2 regions of the Brachybacterium fresconis genome follow, and region 1 is predicted to be linked to the other one. Evidence: predicted binding sites of a transcription regulator. Region 1 holds the regulator's gene; the other holds the start of a gene.
What was found. The regulator HrcA, encoded in region 1, represses chaperone genes, less so after heat shock. The targets are predictions, from matches to a motif close to TTNGCACTCGNNNNNNNCGAGTGCNAA.

Region 2: a site for HrcA is predicted at 3,268-3,294, ahead of groL (chaperonin GroEL). Genes of this name have one in related genera too.

Annotation. Positions count from the first base shown of each region.
Region 1 is NZ_JAGIOC010000001.1:604,614-612,143, forward strand. Features, by position in the region: gene JOF44_RS02755 (16S rRNA (uracil(1498)-N(3))-methyltransferase) at 1-710, opposite strand, end outside; gene dnaJ (molecular chaperone DnaJ) at 738-1,874, opposite strand; gene hrcA (heat-inducible transcriptional repressor HrcA) at 1,981-2,991, opposite strand; gene JOF44_RS02770 (DUF3097 family protein) at 3,137-4,033, shown strand; gene JOF44_RS02775 (DUF4870 domain-containing protein) at 4,166-5,140, shown strand; gene JOF44_RS02780 (iron chaperone) at 5,254-5,625, opposite strand; gene hemW (radical SAM family heme chaperone HemW) at 5,705-6,880, opposite strand; gene JOF44_RS02790 (MOSC domain-containing protein) at 6,877-7,530, opposite strand, start outside.
Region 2 is NZ_JAGIOC010000001.1:3,878,145-3,885,674, reverse strand. Features, by position in the region: gene JOF44_RS17210 (hypothetical protein) at 1-17, opposite strand, end outside; gene JOF44_RS17205 (hypothetical protein) at 41-1,195, opposite strand; gene groL (chaperonin GroEL) at 1,435-3,081, opposite strand; gene JOF44_RS17195 (LytR C-terminal domain-containing protein) at 3,438-4,034, opposite strand; gene JOF44_RS20855 (DUF3263 domain-containing protein) at 4,119-4,595, opposite strand; gene JOF44_RS17185 (uracil-DNA glycosylase) at 4,673-5,350, shown strand; gene JOF44_RS17180 (hypothetical protein) at 5,428-6,159, opposite strand; gene treS (maltose alpha-D-glucosyltransferase) at 6,290-7,530, shown strand, end outside.

The sequences.
Region 1 (7,530 bases):
CCCAGCAGCACCGAGCGGGCGCCGGCCGCGCGGAGGGCGTCGAGCTCGTCGGGGTCGATGCCGCCCTCGGGGCCGACGATCACGACGATCTCCTCGATCCCGTCCGCGCTGGCCGCACGCAGCTGCTCGCCGAGGCTCATCAGCGCCACCGATTCCTGCTCGTGCAGGACCAGCACGAGGGTCCGGTCGGCGGCGAGCTCACCGAGAGCGTCGGTGAGCTGGGCGCCCGTCACCGGGGCATCGACCGCAGGGATCCCGGGACGGCGGCACTGCTTCACGGCCGCCCGCACCGTCCCTGCCCAGCGGGCGCGGCCCTTGGCGAGCTTCTCCCCCCGCCAGATCGAGACGGAGCGGCGTGCGATCCACGGCACCACCCGGTCGACGCCGAGCTCGGTGGCGGATTCGATCGCCTGCTCGTCGCGACCACCGGTGGCCAGGGCCTGGACCAGACTCAGGCGCGGCAGGCGCTCGACCGCGGGACTCGGGTCAGCCAGCAAGGACAGCTCGAGCGACTCCTTGCGGGCGGCGGTGACCTCGGCGAGCACCTGACGCCCGGGGGCGTCGGTGAGGAGGATCTGCTCCCCCACGCCGAGGCGCGCGACCTTGGCGGCGTGCCGCCCCTCCTCCCCGTCCAGGGTCAGGGCCTCGCCCTCGCGCGCGGCGGCGAGGGCGTCGTCGAGGATCAGGAACCCGGGCGGGGTGGTGGGCATGTCAGACCTGCTGCCGTCGTCGGTCGCTCAGAGGTCGCGCAGGCGATCGCGGAGCTTGGAGAAGGGGCCGTGGCCCTTGCGGCGGGTGGTCTCGTCCCCGCGCAGCGCGGCGAACTGCTCGAGCAGCTCACGCTCCTGCTCGCTGAGCGTGGTGGGAACGTCGACGTCGAGGACCACACGGATGTCGCCGCGGCGCTCGCGGCGCAGCGGGGTCACGCCGAGGCCCTTGAGGGTGATCTCGTCCCCGGGCTGGGCGCCCGGCTTGACGTCGATGTCCTGATTGCCGTCGAAGGTCTCAAGCGGGATGGTCGCACCGAGGGCGGCGGAGGTCATCGGGACCGCCATGGTGGTCACGAGGTCCTCGCCGTCGCGGTCGAACATCTCGTGGTCGACGACGGCGAGCTCGATGAAGAGGTCTCCGGAGGGGCCGCCCGCCTCGCCGACCTCGCCCTGGCCGCGCAGCTGGATGCGGGTGCCGTTCTCGACCCCGGAGGGGACCTTCACGGTGACGGTGCGCTCGGCCGGGGTGCGACCGTGCCCGGAGCAGCTGGTGCAGGGGCTCTCGATGACGTCGCCGTGACCCTCGCAGGTGGGGCACGGGGCCATGGTCACCATCTGCCCCAGCAGCGACTGGGCGACGCGCTGGACGTGGCCGGAGCCGTTGCAGGCGGTGCAGCGCGTGGGGCTGGTGCCCGGCTCGCAGCAGGAGCCGTCGCAGCGCTCGCACTGTTCGGCGGTGCGGAAGGTGACCTCCTCCTCGGTGCCGAAGACCACGTCGCGCAGGTCGATCCGCACCCGCCGCAGCACGTCGCCTCCGCGGCGCTGCCGCGGCACGGGGCCCTGGCCGCGTCCGCCGCGCATGCCGGCGGCGCCGGCGAACATGTCGAAGATGTCGTTGACGTCGAAGCCGGCGCCTCCGCCGAAGCCGCCGAAGCCGCCACCGCCGCCCGTGCCCGGGCCGCCGCCCATGTCGTACTGGCGGCGCTTGTCGGAATGGGAGAGCGTCTCGTAGGCCTGGGAGACCTTCTTGAACTTCTCCGCCGCCTCCGGGTCGGGGTTCACGTCGGGGTGCAGCGTCCGGGCGAGCTTCCGGTACGCCTTCTTGATCTCCTCGGTGGAGGCGTCGCGGGAGACGCCGAGGAGCTCGTAGTAGTCGTCGTTCACGGTGAGGATTCCTTACCGGGGAGTCGGGGTGGCCGGGCCGCGGCGTGCGGCGGCGGGCACCGGGCGGTGGGGCTGGCGGATCGGCGCGCGAGCGCGCGCCGGGAGGTCATTCGAGGTAGCGGGACACGTAGCGGGCGATGGCCTGGACGGTCGAGATACCTGCGGCGTAGTCCATGCGGCTGGGGCCGAGGATCGCCAGATGCGATCCCGCACCATATCCCGCGCCGACGAGCGCGGCCTGATGCAGGGCGCGATCATGCAGCTCCGAGCCGATCCGCACCTCGACCGCTCCGGGCGAGGCGTGCATCTCGGTGAACAGGCGCATCAGCACCAGCTGCTCTTCGAGCACGTCCAGCAGGGGCTCCACGTTGCGGGCGAAGTCCTCGGCGGAGCGGGCGATGTTGGCGGTCCCGGCCAGCATGATCCGGTCCTCCGCCCGCGTCGCCGCCAGGGACACGAGCGCATCGGCCACTTCCTGGGCCGAGGTCCGCTCGAGCGCCGGGAGCGTCTCGAGCAGGGTGGCCAGGGGCGTGGCGAGATCGGTGACCTCTCGGCCGGAGATGGCCCGATTCATCTGGTCGCGCAGGTCGAGGTAGTACTCGGCGGGCTGGGCCGCGAGCACCGGGACGGTGCGCTGATCGACCCGACCGGACTCCGTGATCAGCACGACCAGGAGCAGCGAATCGGCGACCTTGACCAGCTCGACGTGGCGGACCCGAGCCTGACGCCGGGACGGGTACTGCACCATCGCGACCTGCTGGGTGAGCTGCGCCATCAGGCGCACGGTGCGGCCGAGGAGCTCCTCGACGTCACCGGAGTCCTCCAGCAGGGTGCGGATCGCGCTGCGCTCGGGGGCCGACAGCGGCTTGACGGTCGCGACATGGTCGACGAAGGCGCGATACCCCTTGTCGGTGGGAACACGGCCGGCGGAGGTGTGGGGCTGATGGATCAGCCCCTCCTCCTCGAGCAGCGACATGTCGTTGCGCACCGTGGCGGCGGAGACCCCGAGCTCGTGACGGTCCAGCAGGGACTTGGAGCCGACGGGCTCACGGGTGGAGACGTAGTCCTCGACGATCGCGCCGAGGATCTGCAGCTTCCGGGCGTCCGTGTCCCTCACCTCCTGCGTTCCGTGCGTTGCGGTCATCGGGTCCGACGGGCGTGACCAGCGTCGCCAGGACGAGATCTGGCACCTGCCCGTGCCGAGTGCCAATCCTACGCGCCCCCGGCGATGCTCGCGGGGAGGCGTTCGCCACGGGGGTAAGGTGTCGCGCGTGCCTGCAGCTTCCGATCGCTTCCCCGACCGGTACGGCCCCGACGTGCTGTCCTCCGGTCCGCCCGCCCATCATCGTCGCCGCCCCGTCGCCCGCGAGGTCCCCGCCCAGCGCGACCTCGTCGTCGAGGAGGCCGGCACCGGCTTCACCGGTGCCATCACCCGCGTGGAGAAGATCGCCGGAGAGGTGGTCGTCGAGCTCGAGGACGGCCGTGGCGCGCGCCGCACCTTCCCGCTCGGTCCGGGCTTCATGATCGACGGGGAACCGGTGCTGCTCACCCGGGCCGCACCGCGCGCTCTGGCCCCGGTGCGCAAGCGCTCCGCGAGCGGCTCCGTCTATGTCGAGGGGGCGAGGGCCCGCACCGCCCGTGCCTCGAGGATCTGGGTCGAGGGCACGCACGATGCCGAGCTGGTGCAGAAGGTGTGGGGGCACGACCTGCGCATCGAGGGGATCGTTGTCGAGCAGCTCGAAGGCGCGGACAACCTCGTCGAACGCGTCGAGGCCTTCGGTCCGTCGGCCGGTCGCCGGCTCGGCATCCTGGTCGACCACCTGGTGCCCGGGTCGAAGGAGTCGCGCATCGCGGCCGAGGTCATGAAGCTGCCCGGTGCCCGCGGGAACGTCGAGGTGCTCGGACATCCCTACGTCGACGTCTGGCAGGCGGTGCGCCCGGCGCGCGTCGGGCTGCGGGAGTGGCCGCACATCCCCAAGGGCACCGACATCAAGGTCGGCTCCCTCGCGGCGCTGGGCTGGCCGCATGAGGACTCGGCCGACATCGGCATCGGCTGGCAGCGGATCCTGTCGACCGTGCGCTCCTACGCCGATGTCGAACCCTCCCTGTCGGGGCGCATCGAGGAGCTCATCGACTTCGTGACGGTCGATCCGTCCTGACGCCCAGGACCTGGGGGCAATCCCCCACCCGACATGGCGGCACGCCCCGGGGACGACCGGGATCTCACTGGCTAGGCTGAGGGGGTCAGTCCGACGTCGGCCCTCCCGGTCGGCCCGTTCGAAGAAGGAACCATGAGCCAGACTCCGCACCCGCACGACCCGTACGGAACCGAGCCCGGCAGCGCCTCCCCCGAGCAGCAGAGCCCGGGCTGGACCGCCGCGCCCCAGGACGCCCCGGCGCCGCAGGGCGACCCCGAGCAGCAGGGCCTCCCCGAGCAGCACCAGGGCAGCCCGACCTCCAATCCGGCGCTGCATCCGCACGATCCCTACGCCTACGACGACAGCACGGGGAGGGCCCCCGCGGCCCAGGGCTTCTCCGCCCCGTCCCCGTCGACCGGTCAGGACCCCTACGGCGCTCCTGCCGATGCCCCCGGTCCGCGGGGCCAGGCTGGTCCGCAGAGCCCGTACGGCGCTCCCGGTCAGCAGGGTCAGCCGGGTCAGCAGACCGGACCCGGCTCGACCGACGCCTCGCAGGCCTCCTATGATCCGCTGGCCATCGACGACCCTCAGGGCACCTACGACGCGCAGGGCGCGCCCGGCCCCCAGGCCACCTACGGTCCGCAGGGCTCGTACGGGGGCGGCCCCGAGGGGTACGCCGCACCCGGCGCCGTCGACCTGAACACTCCCCCGCCCGGCTTCAAGGGCATCTACGAGGGCCCGCTGTCCGGGCAGGGGATGAACGACTCCGACGCGAAGACGTGGGCGCTCGTGGTGCACCTGGCCGCGCTGCTGCAGTTCGTCATCCCGTTCATCGGCGGTCTCATCGCCCAGATCGTGCTGTTCGTGGTGTTCAAGGACCGCCACCGCTTCGTGCGCTACAACGCCGCCGAAGCGCTGAACGGCACCATCGCCGCGCTGATCGTCTCTCTCGTGATGGGCGTGCTGTTCACGATCATCACGATCGTCACCTTCGGCATCGGCGCCGTCCTGTTCGGATTGATGTTCGTGCCGACAGTGGTCCAGGCGATCTTCGCGATCATCGGCGCCGTCAAGGCCTACCAGGGTGAATGGTGGAACTACCCGGTGAACCTGCGGATGTTCCGCTGATCGCCGCAGCCTGCGGGCAGTGAACGCCGCGCCCCCGGAGATCGCCACGGTCTCCGGGGGCGCGGCGTTGTCGTGGGTCAGCGCTTCTCGCTCCCGCTGCGCGGTCGCCCGGGCTACATCCAGGTCACGCCGCGCTGCTCGTACTCCGTCAGACGGTAGGCGACCATCCGGCGCAGAAGATCCGTCGGAATGGGCTGGTCGTAGGGCAGCTTCACCGTGCCCTTGCCGGTCTCGAACTCCGCGAGCTCGGCGGTGAAGGCCTCCCGGGTGCTCGGCGTGACGGCGAGATTCGCGTGGCCGGCATAGGTCCCCACGATCACCAGGATCATCCCGCTGGGGTGGAGGAAGGCCGGGTTCCCCCACTTGAGGGCTTCGGTCACCTCCGGGGCGGCGTCGTGGATCAGAGCACGCAGCTCACGCAGCCGGGAGGCGGCGCGTTCGTCGAGGCCTGCGAGGTGCTCGTCGATCGTGGTGGGTTTGGTCATCACCCCAGTCTGGTCCTCGTCCGCCCGGCCGTCGAGACCCGGTCGAGCTCGGTGGCGGTCACGACGCGATCGACGTCTGTCAGAGCACGAGGTCGCGGATCACCGCGTCGGCCAGCAGCCGGCCCTGGCGGGTCAGCACCGCGCGCCCGGTGGCGAGGGCCTCGGCATCCAGATGCCCCCGTTCGCGGTGGACGTCGAGCATGCCGCGGGTCTGCTCCGGAACGGCCTCGACGGGGAGCCCGTCGGCGATCCGCAGCTCGAGCATGATCCGCTCGACCTGTCGGTCCTGCGCGGCGACCCGCTCGGACTCCGCGACCGGCATCTCGCCCGTGGCGAGCATCCGCGCGTACCGGCTGGGGTGCTTCACGTTCCAGGCGCGCAGGCCGTCGCGGTGGCGGTGCGCGCCGGGGCCGATCCCCCACCAGTCGCCGCCGCGCCAGTAGGCGAGGTTGTGGCGGGAGCGCTGCCGCTCGGTGCGCGCCCAATTGGAGACCTCGTACCAGGTCAGGCCGTCCGCCGCGGCAAGGTCGTCGATCAGCTCGTACTTGTCGGCCATGTCGTCGGGGTCCGGGGCCTCGAGCTCGCCACGCCGCAGCTGGCGGGCCATCGCCGTGTTCCCCTCGATGATCAGCGAGTACGCCGACATGTGGTCGACCCCGCAGGCCAGAGCCGCCTTCACGGAGGTCTCGACGTCGGCGACGGTCTCTCCCGGGGTGCCGTAGATCAGGTCCAGGCTCACGTCCAGCCCGGCCTCTCGCGCCCAGGCGACCGCTTGCGGGACCCGCTCGGGGTCGTGGGTGCGGTCCAGGGTGGCCAGGACCGAGGGCACGGCGGACTGCATGCCGAAGGAGACCCGGGTGATGCCGCCCGCCGCCAGACGGGACAGGGAGGCGCGGGTGACGGAGTCGGGGTTCGCCTCGGTGGTGATCTCGGCGTCCTCGGCCAGCGGCAGCAGCGTGCGCAGGTGGGCGAGCATCGCGACCAGGTCGTCGGCCGGCAGCAGGGTGGGCGTGCCACCGCCGAAGAAGACGGTCGAGACCTGGTCGTAGTCGTAGCCGGCGGCGCGATCGGCGGCCAGCGTCAGGTCCATCTCGGCCATCGCATTGGCGGGATACTCGGCCTGGGAGCCGCCGCCGCCGAGCTCGGTCGCCGTGTACGTGTTGAAGTCGCAGTACCCGCAGCGCACGGCGCAGAACGGAACGTGGATGTAGACGGAGAGGTCGCGGGAACCGCCGTCCGCGGGACCCGCCCTCACAGGCCCATCCCCAGTCCGAGGCCGCGCCCGGTCGAGCGCAGCCGCTGCGGGAAGTCCGTGTTCTCGCCCGCCCGGCGCAGAGCGGTCTCGGCCCCGCGGACCAGGGACTCGTACAGCACGGTCCCGGTGGCCTGCGCCCACTGCAGCAGGGCGCGCGCCTGCTCGGCGTCCAGGCCCCGGAAGGCGTCGCCGATGGTGACGCCGTGGTCGGGACGGGTGAGCACCTCGATCGCGTCGCCGGCGCGGGTCTCCCCCGGAACCAGCACGCGGAAGTAGGCGCCGGCGCGGCCGGCGGCGGTGAAGGTCCTGCCCCAGCGGCGATCCCCGATCCAGGCCGCGAAGGTGCCGCAGGGATTGCGCGCCGTGGTGGCCTCGAGCTCGGCGCCGCCGATCCGCCACCGCTCCCCGATCACGGTCTCGTCGGTGTCCTGCCCCGTGGTCACGAGGTTCTCTCCGAAGGACCCGTCGGGCAGGTCGAGCTCGCGCTCGCGGGCGTGCGCCCGCCGGGTCTCGCGGGAGAAGGCGTAGACGGCCTTGAACACGCCTCCGTGGTTCTCGCGATCGCCCTGGACGTCGCCGAGCACCCCATGGGTGAGCAGACGGACGGGACCGTCGACGGGCCGCTTGTCGATCCCGCTCATCAGACCGCT
Region 2 (7,530 bases), 3.3 Mb from region 1:
CTCAACTCCGACGACATGGGATCCTCCTTCCGGATCGCACTCATGGGCCTGTGTGCGTCGACCGCTCGGACGCCCCGACGATGTTGTACTCCCGCGCCAGACCGGACTGGTGGAGACCTTGCATCTGAGTATCCGACACGTTGATCTCGTCCGGGTATCCCGGCACCCAGTCCGGGACATCGATGTTGACCCCCTTGCCGGTGTCCCAGTTGTACCGGTCCCGAAGGTTGACTGCCGTGTCGACCTCGTAGGTCCAGTCACCACCGGGGTCGTCCGGAGGATACGCCGTGACCGTCCCCGTCTGGTTGTAGTCGAACGAACCGGTCGCATAGAAGTACTTCTCGCTCTCGGACTTCGACGCCTGGCCGCCCTCCCAGTCGGTATTCACCGGGAAGGTGACCGGACCGGTCGCCCCGCTCTGCTGTGCTTGGGAGATCGCTTCCTGCCCGATCGAACTGCGCTGTTCGGACACCGCGGTGGAGAACTCCGGAACCTCCTCGATCATGTCGTCGACATCGATCGCCATGTCCTCGCCGGTGTTGTCCAAGTAGTGCTCCAGGTTGTCGGAGGCGGCACCCTTGCCCGTGAAGCGCCCACCCAGCACCAAGTCCTCGGCGAGGTCCCGGTTGTCGCGGTCCTCCTGGGTCGGCTCCCGCGAGTCCCAGGCGCCGGACCCCGAGTCCGCCGGTTCCCAGGCAGGGGGTTCCGGTGAGTCGGCGCTGGTCCCCGGGACCCCTGGTCCCAGGCCGTTGCCGGGATACGGGTCGGGTCCGGTGATGGTGCCGTCCGGGTTCGGGGGACCGTCTTCCTCCGCCCCGTCGCGGCCGGCCTCGGCCGTCACGGGAACATCGGCACCGCCGGACCCTCGATCGTCTCCCCACGAGGTCGGAACCACACTGCCGGCCGGCGTCGTCGTGACGCCGGGATCCGATGCTCCCTCGGATGTCCGGTCCTGCTGGTCGGCGTGCTCCCCGAGCTCTGCCGCGGAATCTCGCAGGCGCTGAACCATCTGCCCCCATCCGTCGGTGACGGGGTCGAGGAACTCCTGCTGGAAGCGCTGGGCGTCCACGCCCTCCCACGGCACGGACCGGACTGTCACGGAGAGGGCGACAAGGAGATCGGCGGCATGCTCGGACGTCTGCTCCATCCGCTGCGAGAGCCGACGCATCTGCTCGGTATCTGCTCCGCAGAACATGGTTCTCCTTCGTCGGTCAGGCGTCTTCCGTCGCTCCCTGAGCTTAGGGTCCCGCGGCAGTCCCGACGATGGGGAGAACTCCCCAGCCCTCAGCAGCGCGACGGGCCCCGACCCTCCGTCAGGAGAGTCGGGGCCCGTGACGCTCAGGCGAACCGAACGTGATCACCAGATCTCGATGTACTGATCTCCTACCGCTCGCAAGCTCGCAGTACGTCGATCAGCCATGAGGCTGGGCTGGATCACATCATGCCGCCCATGCCTCCCATACCGCCCATGCCGCCCATGTCGTCGCCGCCGCCACCGGCGGGGGCCGGCTCCGGCTTGTCGGCCACGACGGCCTCGGTGGTCAGGAACAGGCCCGCGATGGACGCCGCGTTCTGCAGCGCCGAGCGGGTGACCTTGACCGGGTCGATGATGCCGGCGGCGAGGAGATCCTCGTAGGCACCGGTGGCCGCGTTCAGGCCCTGGCCCACAGGCAGGGACTTGACCTTCTCGGCCACGACGCCGCCCTCGAGACCGGCGTTGACCGCGATCTGCTTGAGCGGGGCCTCGATGGCGACCTTGACGATGTTCGCCCCCGTGGCCTCGTCGTCCGTGAGGTGGAGCGAGTCGAAGGTGTCCTTGCCCGCCTGCAGCAGCGAGACGCCGCCACCTGCGACGACGCCCTCGTCCACGGCGGCCTTGGCGTTGCGCACGGCATCTTCGATGCGGTGCTTGCGCTCCTTGAGCTCGACCTCGGTGGCGGCACCGGCCCGGATGACGGCCACGCCGCCGGCCAGCTTCGCCAGACGCTCCTGGAGCTTCTCGCGGTCGTAGTCCGAGTCCGAGTTCTCGATCTCGTTGCGGATCTGCGAGACGCGGCCGGCGATGCGCTCGGCGTCGCCGGTGCCCTCGACGATGGTGGTCTCGTCCTTGGTCACGACGATCTTGCGGGCCTGGCCGAGCTGCTCGAGACCAGCGGTCTCCAGCTTGAGGCCGACCTCCTCGGAGATGACCTGGCCACCCGTGAGGATCGCCATGTCCTCCAGCATCGCCTTGCGGCGGTCGCCGAAGCCGGGGGCCTTGACGGCCACGGACTTGAAGGAGCCCTTGAGCTTGTTGACGACGAGCACCGCGAGGGCCTCGCCCTCGACGTCCTCGGCGAGGATCGCCAGGGGCTTGCCGGCCTGGATGACCTTCTCCAGCAGCGGCAGCAGGTCCTTGACCGAGGAGACCTTGGAGGACAGCAGGAGGATGTAGGGATCCTCGAGCACGGTCTCCTGGCGCTCGGCGTCGGTGACGAAGTACGGCGAGATGTAGCCCTTGTCGAACCGCATCCCCTCCGTGAGCTCCAGCTCGAGGCCCATGGTGTTGGACTCCTCGACCGTGACCACGCCCTCCTTGCCGACCTTGTCCAGCGCCTCGGCGATGAGCTCGCCGATCGCCGGGTCGGCCGCGGAGATGCCCGCGGTGTGAGCGATCTGCTCCTTGGTCTCGATCTCCTTGGCCTGCTTCCGCAGGGTCTCGGAGACCGCAGCCACGGCCTGGTCGATGCCGCGCTTGAGCGCGATCGGGTTGGCACCGGCGACGACGTTGCGCAGGCCTTCCTTGACCAGGGCCTGGGCCAGCACGGTGGCGGTGGTGGTGCCGTCGCCCGCGATGTCGTCCGTCTTCTTGGCGACCTCCTTGACGAGCTCGGCGCCGATCTTCTCGTAGGGATCGTCGAGTTCGATCTCCTTGGCGATCGACACGCCGTCGTTCGTGATGGTGGGGGCGCCCCAGGACTTCTCGAGCACGACGTTGCGGCCCTTGGGGCCGAGGGTGACCTTGACGGCGTCGGCGAGCTGGTTCATACCCCGCTCGAGGCCGCGCCGGGCCTCCTCGTCGTAAGAGATGAGCTTGGCCATGATGGAATCTCTCCCGTGTGGTGTGGTGTCCACCCGACCCTGTGCCCGCGACGGACGGAACCCCACGCCGTGTTCATGTCCCACGGCGCCGGATCCCTCACGGGGTCGGAATGTTCGTGGCCGGCCGGCAGCTGCCTGTCGACCGATCAGGCTCACGACGCCCGAGTGCGGCTTCGCCATACGGCGCTGTCACTCTCGATCATCGAGTGCCAGATCATCATAAGCACTCGGAGGCGGAGAGTGCTAACTCCGCCGGGGGTGGATCACGGGTTCCGCTGTGGGCCGAGCACGCAGAACGCGCGCCGCCCTCCCGGAACGGAAGGTCGGCGCGCGCGATGCTGCGTGGGCGGGGTCGATCAGCCCTCGCCGCCGTCTCCCTCGCCGTCGCCGCCCTCGTCGGGCATCTCGACGGCCACGAAGGTCACGGGCGAGTCGTACTCGTCGCTCTGGCTCGCCTCTCCGGCGCCGACCTCGGCGGCGAGAGCCTGCGCGGTCTCCTTGTCCTCCTCGTCGCGGTAGAACACGACGGGCTCCTGCTGCTGGTTGTCGGCCGTGCTGAGGCTGACGTCCGCCCAGTCATCGCCCTCGAGGGCGTCCTGCCAGGCGCCGGCCAGGCCGTTGACGCCGCCGGCGTTGACCACCAGGACGGGAACGGACTTGTCGGCCTCCGGGGGCGCCTCCTCCTCGGAGGTCTCCTCGTCCGCGGGCGCGGAGCTGGTCTCCGACGCCGCCGGGGTGGTCGGGTCCTCGGCGCGCTCGTCGCCGCCGCCGCCCATGCCCCCGATGAGGAAGAGCAGCACGATCAGCATCACCAGCGCGGCGCCGATGATGACGATGTAGAGCAGGTTCTGACGCCAGAACGGCTCCTCGGCGCGGTGGGCGCCGTGGAAGGACACGGCGTCGGCCTCGTCGTCGAATCGGTCCGGCGGGTACGGATACTGGGAATCAGCCACGGCCCCATTAAACCTGCTCCACCCGGTGCGGCGGCGGAGCACACGCCCCGGGAGCGGGTCTGTCGGGCGACGCGGTGGGAACCCTCAGGCGACCTGGTCGGGCCCGTCGACGGAGGCGGGGCCGTGCTCGGAGGTCCGTCGGCCGCGCAGGCGGTGGACCACCGCGGGGGCGGCACGCAGGGCCGCAGGATCGTCGAGCAGGGCGTTCAGACGCACGTAATAGGCCACCTTGGAGATCCCGATCTCCTCGCGGATCGCGCGCTCCTTGGCGCCGACGTAGCGGAAGGTGCGGGACTCGAGGGCGAGGATCTGCCGGTCCCGCTCCGTGAGCGCGCCCTGCGGTCCGGGCAGTGACGTATCGGACATCGGCGCGGGAGTGTCGACGGTCCCGGCGCTGTCGTCGTCCTGCGTCGGCCCGGCGGCCGGATCGGTCGATCGCCCATCGTCCGGCGTCGGTCCATCCTGCGCCGGCCCGTGCTGCGCCGGCCCGTCCTGCGTCGATCCGTCCGGCGCCGCGACAGGCGCGGCGTCCGGGGCGGGGCCGGCGGATCGGAGGGGCATGGCAGGAGGCTACGCGGTCGCCCGCGTCGGCCCGGGGCGGCTCGCCGCCTCCCGGCCGACGATGGAAGACTGCTCACATGCCGAAGCCTCTGACCGAGATCATCAGTGCCGACTGGGCCCGGGCCCTCGCCCCCGCGGAGGACCGGATCCACATGGTGGGAGAGTTCCTCCGCACCGAGGTCGAATCCGGCCGCGGGTACCTCCCGGCCGGGGACCGGGTGCTGGCGGCCTTCACCCGGCCGATGCAGGAGGTGCGGGTGCTCATCGTCGGTCAGGATCCCTATCCCACGCCGGGCCATCCGATCGGGCTCTCCTTCGCCGTGGACGCTGACGTGCGCCCGCTGCCGCGGTCGCTGACGAACATCTACACCGAGCTCGAGAGCGATCTGGGGATCCCCCGGGCCTCCCATGGCGACCTCACTGCCTGGCAGGACCAGGGGGTGCTGCTGCTGAACCGGGTGCTCACCGTCACCCCCGGCGCTCCGGCCTCGCACCGCCGACGGGGCTGGGAGGAGATCACCGAGCTCGCGATCCGCGCCCTCGTCGAACGGGGCGGCCCGCTGGTGGCGATCCTGTGGGGGCGCGACGCCCAGTCCCTGATCCCGATGCTCGGGCAGGTTCCGCATCTGGCGAGCCCGCATCCGAGCCCGCTGTCGGCCTCCCGCGGCTTCTTCGGCTCCCGTCCGTTCTCCGGCGCCAATGCGCTGCTGGAGCAGCAGGGCGCGGAGGGCATCGACTGGCGGATCCCCGCCTGAGTCGACGGGTGCGCGGCCGACGAGCCCGAGACGGCGCGCACCACCGCAGTCCCGTGCCGCGTCGCGTCGTCACCGCCTCAGGCGGCGTCGGTCCACGTCCAGCTGTCCAGGATCGTCCGGACCTCGGGGGACAGCTCGGTGCTCCCGTGCGTCTCGACGGCGACCTGGAGCACCAGGTCCCCGACGTCGGCGCAGTACATCTCGGCCACGGCCTCCTGACCGGCGTGCTCACCCGTGGCGCGATAGCCGGGCACCTCCCGGCCGTCGAGGGTGGCCGACTCGATCGTCTCCGGCGGCCCCGGATCGTCCCAGCCGTAGCCGACGAACCCCGACTGGCTCTCGCATTCCTTCAGAGCGTGCAGGTCGGCGTCGAACACGTACACGACCACGGAGTTCGTGGCGAACTCGTCATAGGCGTCGTCCGGGATCTCCTCGTCGGCGACCTCGAGCACCATCCCGTACTCCGACTCATCGGCGGTGATCTCGCGGGAGAACCAGGTCGCGGGGTACTGCACGGAGAAGTACTCCCCGGAGTGCTGCGCCGTCTCGGGCGCCGTCGTCTCGTCCTGCCCGCCGCGGGTCACCAGGTAGATGACACCCCCGGTCACGGCGATCAGCAGCAGCAGGATCACCAGCACCGCGCAGCCCAGCGCGATCCAGATCCCGGGGCGCGAGCGCCGCGGCGGCCACGGCTCCATCGGTCCCCCGCCCGGCCCTGGCGCGAACGATCCCTCGGGGACGTGCCCCGCAGAGAACTGCCCCTGCGCATGCTGCCCCTGGCCCGGCTGCCCGTGATCCGGCTGCCCCATGTCCCCTCCCGGCACGTCGGTGCTGCGGTCGACGGACGTCCTCGTCCGCCGAGCTGTTGACCATGCTAAGGGAGCACTAGGCTGGTGCCACGTCCGGCGATGTGCCGCCCTCACCGACGCGGAGGATCCGATGCCCCTGAACGCTGCGCAGTTCTCCCCTCAGGGCCCCGGGGTCGACTACGACCCCCACTGGTATCGCAAGGCCGTCTTCTACGAGGTGCTCGTGCGCGCCTTCGCCGACGGCAACGGGGACGGCACCGGGGACTTCACCGGCCTCATCGACCGCCTGGACTACCTGCAGTGGCTGGGCATCGACTGCTTGTGGCTGCCTCCCTTCATGGCCTCCCCGCTGCGGGACGGCGGGTACGACATCTCCGACTACGAGGCGGTGCTGCCGGAATTCGGCTCGATCACCGACTTCGAGCGTCTGGTCTCCGAGGCCCACCAGCGCGGCATCCGGGTGCTCATCGATCTGCCGATGAACCACACCTCGGACAAGCACCCGTGGTTCCTCGAGTCGCGCTCGGATCCCGAGGGGCCGTACGGCGATTTCTACGTGTGGTCGGACACCGACGAGAAGTACGCCGAGGCGCGCATCATCTTCGTGGACACCGAGGAGTCGAACTGGAGCTTCGACCCGGTGCGCCGCCAGTTCTTCTGGCACCGCTTCTTCTCCCACCAGCCGGACCTGAACTTCGAGAACCCGAAGGTCCGCGAGGCGATCTTCGACGTGGTGCGGTTCTGGATGGACAAGGGGATCGACGGCTTCCGGGCCGACGCCATCCCGTACCTGTTCGAGCAGGAGGGCACGGACGGGGAGAACCTCCCGGCCACCCATGACTTCCTCGCGGACCTGCGCTCCTACGTCGATGCGCACTGGCCCGGGCGCGTGATCGTCGCCGAGGCCAACCAGTGGCCGCGCGATGTCGTGGAGTATTTCGGCACCGAGGATCGACCCGAGTGCCACATGTGCTTCCACTTCCCCGTGATGCCGCGGCTGTTCTACGCGCTGCGCGAGGGCAGCGCCCGGCAGATCATCGACATCCTCGCCGATACCCCCGATATCCCCGCCGGCGCCCAATGGGGCACCTTCCTGCGCAACCACGACGAGCTGACGTTGGAGATGGTCACCGGCGAGGAGCGCACCGCGATGCTCGGCTGGTACGCCCCCGATTCCCGGATGCGGGCGAACGTCGGGATCCGTCGGCGGCTCGCCCCGCTGCTGGACAACTCCCGCTCCGAGACGGAGCTGATCCACGCGCTGCTGCTGTCGATGCCCGGGTCCCCCTTCCTCTACTACGGCGACGAGATCGCCATGGGCGACAACATCTGGCTCGATGACCGCGACGCGGTGCGCACGCCGATGCAGTG